DNA from 2 places in the Streptomyces sp. NPDC047130 genome. Region 2 is predicted to be linked to the other one. Evidence: riboswitches for the same ligand, from Rfam matches in the RefSeq annotation. Region 2 holds a riboswitch; the other holds the start of a gene.
What was found. A riboswitch is a leader RNA that binds a small molecule or an ion and turns the genes downstream of it on or off. The one in region 2 is predicted to bind glycine.

Region 1 (3,502 bases), on a different contig from region 2:
GGGTCCGGAAGAACCGGGAAAAGGAAGGGTGCGGCGGAAGGCTACTTCCGGCGCCTGTAGAACGGCAGCGCGACGACCTCGTACGGCTCGTGGGTGCCCCGGATGTCCACGCCCACGCCGGCCGTGCCGGGCTCGGCGTACGCGGCGTCGACGTAGGCCATGGCGATCGGCTTCCCCAGCGTGGGGGAGGGGGCGCCGGAGGTGACCTCGCCGACCACCTCGCCGCCCGCCACCACCTGGTAGCCGGCGCGCGGGACCCGGCGGCCCTCGGCGACCAGGCCGACCAGCTTGCGCGGCGGGTTCGTCGCGGCGCGCTCGGCGGCCTCGGCGAGGGCGGCGCGGCCGACGAAGTCGCCCTCCTTCTCGAACTTCACGACCCGGCCCAGGCCGGCGTCGAAGGGCGTGAGGGAGGTGGAGAGCTCGTGGCCGTACAGCGGCATGCCGGCCTCCAGGCGCAGCGTGTCGCGGCAGGACAGGCCGCAGGGGATCAGCCCCTCGGGAGCGCCCGCCTCGGTCAGCGCCCGCCACACCTGCTCGGCGTGCTCCGGGGCGGTGAACAGCTCGAAGCCGTCCTCGCCGGTGTAGCCGGTGCGGGCGATCAGCGCCGGGACGCCGGCCACGGTGCCGGGCAGGCCCGCGTAGTACTTCAGACCGTCCAGGTCGGCGTCGGTCAGGGAGGCCAGGATGCCCGGGGAGGCGGGACCCTGGACGGCGATCAGCGCGTAGGCGTCGCGGTCGTCGCGGACCTCGGCGTCGAAGCCCGCGGCGCGCTCGGTGAGGGCGTCGAGGACGACCTGGGCGTTGGAGGCGTTGGCGACGACCATGTAGTGCGGGAAACCGGCCCCGGAGTCGCCCAGGCGGTAGACGATCAGGTCGTCGAGGATGCCGCCGTCCTCCCGGCAGATCATCGTGTACCGGGCGCGGCCGACGCCGACCGACGCGATGTTGCCGACCAGCGCGTGGTCCAGCAGCGCGGTGGCCTGCGGGCCGGTGACCGTGATCTCGCCCATGTGGGAGAGGTCGAAGAGACCGGCCCGGGTGCGCACGGCGTTGTGCTCGTCCCGCTCGGAGCCGTACCGCAGCGGCATGTCCCAGCCGGCGAAGTCGGTCATGGTCGCGCCCAGCGAACGGTGCAGGGCGTCGAGCGCGGTGTGACGGAGGTCGGAACTGCTCATGGGCAAACTCCCGGTACGGGCGAAGGCATGACGACGGAGTGTTCCTCCCCATCTGTCATCGGAACCTGAGAGGTTCGCCATGACCGCCGGCCGGGGTCAGGGCTTGCACCGTGGGTGGGCCCGCCGGGGCGGACCGCTTTTCAGATGTGCCTCGCCCGCGCGGTGACTGGGCCTGAGAGATTCAAGGGAGGGACTTGCTCCTTCGGCGCCCGGGACAGGACATGGCGTCCGTCACCCGGGACTCTCCCGCGCGGATTCAAGCGGCCGGTATGCAGTTGGCGCGCTCATCATCGCACGGCCTCCCCGGGCCTGGCGGACCCCCCGTGTGTTGCGGGACCGTGGCGGGAACCGGGCCGAAATGAGACGACCGGCGCATTGCCTTCTCTTTACACTCGGGGGGGATGCTCCAGGTCCCGAACCCATGGGGGAGGACGACCACGTGAAGAGGACGATCGCCGGCGCCGGCCATGCCGTGCCCGTGACCGGCCCCGGCGCGCGCCACCGGGCGCGCTCCTGGGCGGGGCCACGGGCGGGAACACGGACGCAGGGGGCGGTGCGCGCCCAGGGCGCGGACCGGACGGCGCGGTGCGCGGCCGCGGGAACCGTGGCGGACAGGGTGTGCGACCTGCGCGAAGGGGACGGGGGGAACGGCGGGAGCGGCCCCGCGGCCGGCGCGCGGCTGGTCTTCGGGCCGCGGGACGTGGTGGTGGTCACCGGGCTGCCGGGCAGCGGCAAGTCCACGATGATGCGGCGGACCGTCGGGCCGGACGCGGTGCGGATCGACTCCCAGGACACCCGGGACCGGTGGGACGCGTGGATGCCGAGGGCCCTGCCGTACGCGGTGTACCGGCCGCTCGTGCGGCTCGACCACTACGCCGGACTGCGGCGCGCCCTGCGCGGGACGGCGCCGGTGGTGGTCCACGACTGCGGCACCCAGCGGTGGGTCCGCTCCTGGCTGGGCCGGGCCGCCCGGCGGCGGGGCGGGACCCTGCGGCTCGTGCTGCTCGACGTCACCCCCGCCGAGGCCCTGCAGGGACAGCGGGCCCGCGGCCGAGGCGTGTCCCGGTACGCCTTCGCCCGGCACCGCAAGGCGGTCGGGCGGCTCCTCGCCGACGTCGTCGAGCGGGGCCGGCTGCCGCGGGACTGCGGTTCCGCGGTGCTGCTGGACCGCACCGCGGCGCGCGTCCTCGACGGGATCGGTTTCGCCCCGCACGGCGCGCGAGGCGTCCGGCGGCCGGGCGTCCCGTAGTCTGACGTGCCGCAGACAGCGGCGGACCAGCGACAGACAGCGGCAGCGCGGTAACTCCAGGCGGTAACCATGAACTTCGCGACGGACGACCAGACCCTCGGGGGCGGATGGCCCGGCAACGAGCTGGAGGAGGTGCTGGCGGCCTCGGCCGCCGCCCCGGGCTCGGAGTCGACCGGCGGCCGGGTCCTGGAGGTGCTGACCCGCAGCCACGTGTGGATCCCGCTCCCCGGCGGCGGCGACCGCGACAGCCGTACCCTCGACCTGCCCACCGTGGAACTGGGCGGGCAGACCTTCGTCCCGGTCTTCAGCTCCCAGGAGCAGTTCCGGCGCGTCGTCGGCCCCCACATGTCGTTCTCCGTCGCGCCGGTCGTGGAGTTCGCGCGCGGGCTGCCCCCCGAGGTGGGCGTCGTGGTGAACCCGGACGGCGCGGTGGGGCTGCCGCTGACCCCGGCCGCCGTCGCCGAGCTCTGCCGTGCCGCGGGACCCGAGGGCGCGGGGCGCGGCGGGCGGGTGCGGCTCTGGGAGCCGGACTGGCGGGAGGACCCGGTGGACTTCCTGCGCGCCGCCTCCGAGGAGTTCGCCGCCGCCGGGGTGGTCGCCACCGCACGGCGCTGCCTGGCCGCCGTCGAGACGGCGGAGCCGGCGCTGTTCGTCGGCGTCGAGCTCGCCACCTGGGACGCCCCGTCCGGCGACGCCCGCGCCCTGCCGCTGGAGGCGCTCGGCCGCGCCCTGGGCCGCCACCCGGTGTGCTGGCCGGTGAACCTGGTCCTCCTGGACGCCGTCCCGGACCCGGTCTGCGACTACCTGCGCGCCAAGGTGCCGCCGTTCTACGGCGCGGTCTGATGCCCCGCCGCGCCCGCGGGAACCGGCCGGGAGGTTTCCGCTCGCCCGAGGTGGTGTCTGCCGCGCCGCTTAAGCTGGTTTCATAATCCCGGTCGAACACTCGCTGTCGGACGTCGATGGGGCGGAACCAATGTCTTCGCGAAGGGCTGGTTGAGGTGAGCGCGTCGGGCACGGCCGCCGCCGGGCACGTGGAGCAGATGCTGCGCCAGGTCACGCCCGGACGCTATGACGCCTA
Region 2 (3,502 bases):
CTGGGACACCGCCTCCGCGCGGCGCGCCGGTGAGCGGTTGCGCGAGGACATCCGCGCGGTCACCGGACTCACCGGGTCGGTGGGGCTGGCCGCGTCCAAGATGCTGGCCAAGATCGCCTCGGAGGAGGCCAAGCCGGACGGCCTGGTGTTGATCACCCCGGGCACCGAGCGGGAGCTGCTCGCGCCGATGCCGGTGCGGACGCTGCCGGGCGTGGGGCCCGCCACCGGGGACCACCTGCGCCGCGCCGGGATCACCACGGTGGGGGAGCTGGCCGGGGCGGGCGTCGACGAACTGGTGCGGCTGGTGGGCAAGGCCCACGGGCAGGCCCTGCACGCGATGGCGCTGGCGCACGACGAGCGGCCGGTGGTGGCCGAGCGGGAGACCAAGTCGGTGTCCGTGGAGGACACCTACGACGTGGACATCCACGACCGCGTGCGCATCCGGATGGAGGTGCAGCGGCTCGCCGACCGCTGCGTGCGGCGGCTGCGGGCCGGCGGGCACTCGGGGCGGACCATCCAGCTCAAGGTGCGGCGGTACGACTTCTCCACGCTGACCCGTTCGGAGACGCTGCGCGGTCCCACCGACGACCCGGCGGTGGTCCAGGAGGCGGCGGCGCGGCTGCTCGAGGGGGTCGACACGACGGGCGGGGTCCGGCTGCTGGGCGTCGGCGTCTCCGGGCTGGCCGACTTCACGCAGGAGGACCTCTTCGCCCAGGCGGCGCAGGCCGCGCAGGCCGCGCAGACGGTTCAGGCCACCGAGGAGGCACGGGACGCCGCGCACACCGGGCCGGCCGCGGAGGAGGCGGAGGCCCGTGCGGCCGAGGTGGCCCACCGGTCCCTGCCGGGGCGCGAGCCGTCCGTCGAACGCCCGGTGCGGAGATGGACCGCAGGGCACGACGTACGGCATGCGGCGCACGGGCACGGGTGGGTGCAGGGCAGCGGGCTCGGACGGGTCACGGTGCGGTTCGAGACGCCGTACTCGCCCGTGCCGGGTCGGGTGCGGACCTTCGCCGTCGACGACGCGGACCTCGAGCCCGCGGACCCGCTGCCGCTGGTACCGGAACCGGAACCGGAACCGGAACCGGAACCGGAACCGGAGGGGTCCGAGCCGTCGGCGTCGGGGCCGCCGGTGCCTGAGCCGCCGGAGCGCGGGGGGTCGGAGCGCGATGCCGCGGGGCGTGAACTGCCCGAGCCGTCGGGGCCCGGGTCTTCCGGGGCCCGGCCGCACGGCGCTCGGCCGCACGGCGCCGGTCCGCACGGTCCCGCAGCGCACGGTCCCGCTGCGGCCGGGAGCGGGCCTGAGTGGCCGGCGGCTTGAGCGCTGTGGTGAGGGTGGGCGGTCGTCAGGCGTCCTCCGGGTCCGGGAGGTGGCCGAAGTCCCGGTCGGGGAGCGGGGCGGGGGGTTCGACGTCGAAGCCGTAGTGGCGGTAGAGGGAGAGTTCCTGCTCGGGGGAGAGGTGGCGGCCGACGCCGTAGCCGGGGGCGTCCTTGATGTGGGCCCGGCCGTAGGGGACGCGGAGGGCGCCGTCGACCAGCTCGCTGGTCTCCAGCGGGACGAAGACGTCGCGGCCGAAGAGCCCGGTCCGGATCGCCGCCCATTCGGGCGAACCGGTGGCGTCGTCGAGGTACACCTCGTCGACCGTGCCGATGCGGTTGCCGTCGCAGTCGAATGCCTTGCGGCCTATGAGGTTCCGGGGATCGATGTCCGTGTGCACGTTCCCTCCTTCTGGTCGCAGCTCACTGTCGCAGCGCAGCCGTCGGCACCACCCAAGTGCACTTCGCGGGCGGCGGCCACTCGAGGGTCCGCTCCGGTACCTCGCTGGTAGGCTGGTCAGTGGCTGCCGACCCCGCGCGGGAGAGTCCTCCGAGAGCCTTCGGAGGCGCCGAAGGAGCAACTCCTCCCCGGAATCTCTCAGGCCCCCGTACCGCGCGGACGAGGTCACTCTGGAAAGCAGAGCGGTGCCCGTGACCCCGGTCGCAGCGCCGCTCTCACCGACGGTGAAAGCCGGGCGTCCTCGGGCGGCCGGTGAAGCTCTCAGGTCGTGATGACAGAGGGGGAGGCCGTCGGGCACCCCACCGCCGTGGTGCCCCCCGAAGGTCGCGCAAGACCAGGAGGCCTCCGCCTATGAACGCCCCTCGCACCCCGCTCTCCGCCCTCGAGCAGGGCATCCCCTTCGAGCAGCGTCACATCGGCCCCGACGAGGGCGCCCGGGCGAAGATGCTCGCCCAGGTCGGCTACGGCTCGCTCGACGAGCTGACCGCCGCCGCGGTCCCCGACGTCATCAAGAACGCCGACGCCCTCGACCTCCCGGGCGCGCGGAGCGAGGCCCAGGTGCTGGCCGAGCTGCGCCGGCTTGCCGACGACAACCAGGTCCTCGACTCGATGATCGGCCTGGGCTACTACGGCACCTTCACGCCGCCGGTGATCCTGCGCAACGTGATGGAGAACCCGGCCTGGTACACGGCGTACACGCCGTACCAGCCGGAGATCTCCCAGGGGCGGCTCGAGGCGCTGCTCAACTTCCAGACCATGGTCGCCGACCTGACCGGCCTGCCGACCTCCGGTGCCTCCCTGCTGGACGAGGGCACCGCGGCCGCCGAGGCGATGGCGCTCTCCCGCCGTGTCGGCAAGAAGAAGAACGGCCTGTTCCTGGTCGACGCGGACGCGCTGCCGCAGACCATCGCCGTCATCGAGACCCGTGCGGAGCCGACCGGGGTCGAGGTCGTCGTCGCCGACCTGTCGCAGGGCATCCCCGCCGAGGTCGCCGGGCGCGAGATCAACGGCGTGCTCGTCCAGTACCCGGGCGCCTCCGGCGCGGTGCGGGACATCAAGCCGCTGATCGACCAGGCGCACGAGCTCGGCGCGGTCGTCACCGTCGCCGCCGACCTGCTCGCCCTGACCCTGCTGACGTCGCCCGGCGAGCTCGGCGCGGACATCGCGGTGGGCACCACCCAGCGGTTCGGCGTCCCGATGGGCTTCGGCGGCCCGCACGCCGGCTACATGGCGGTCCGCGAGCAGTTCGCCCGCAACCTGCCCGGCCGCCTGGTGGGCGTGTCGCAGGACGCCGACGGCAACCGGGCCTACCGCCTGGCGCTGCAGACCCGTGAGCAGCACATCCGCCGTGAGAAGGCGACCAGCAACATCTGCACCGCCCAGGTGCTGCTCGCCGTGATGGCGGGCATGTACGCCGTCTACCACGGCCCCGGCGGGCTCAAGGGGATCGCCGAGCGCGTCCACCGGTACGCCGACCTCCTCGCCGCGGGCCTGAAGGCCGGCGGGGTCGAGGTCGTCACCGAGGCCTGGTTCGACACCGTCACCGCGCGCGTCGAGGGCCGGGCCGCCGAGGTGGTCGCCGCCGCCCGTGAGCGGGGCGTGAACCTGCGGCTGGTCGACGCCGACCACGTCTCCGCCGCCTGCGACGAGACCACCGGCCGCGCGCAGCTGGAGAGGGTCTGGGCCGCCTTCGGCGTCGAGGGCGACGTCGAGGCGCTGGACGGCACG

Region 1: it holds a riboswitch for glycine, as region 2 does, so the genes downstream of both, gcvT (glycine cleavage system aminomethyltransferase GcvT) here and gcvP (aminomethyl-transferring glycine dehydrogenase) in region 2, are expected to answer to the same signal.

The regions. Positions count from the first base shown of each region.
Region 1 is NZ_JBEYUK010000016.1:120,715-124,216, reverse strand. Features, by position in the region: gene gcvT (glycine cleavage system aminomethyltransferase GcvT) at 42-1,175, opposite strand; glycine riboswitch at 1,326-1,434, opposite strand; gene ABZ836_RS20240 (AAA family ATPase) at 1,801-2,424, shown strand; gene ABZ836_RS20235 (enhanced serine sensitivity protein SseB) at 2,494-3,267, shown strand; gene ABZ836_RS20230 (enhanced serine sensitivity protein SseB C-terminal domain-containing protein) at 3,423-3,502, shown strand, end outside.
Region 2 is NZ_JBEYUK010000031.1:57,909-61,410, reverse strand. Features, by position in the region: gene ABZ836_RS27170 (DNA polymerase IV) at 1-1,318, shown strand, start outside; gene ABZ836_RS27165 (PRC-barrel domain-containing protein) at 1,344-1,715, opposite strand; glycine riboswitch at 1,843-1,938, shown strand; gene gcvP (aminomethyl-transferring glycine dehydrogenase) at 2,126-3,502, shown strand, end outside.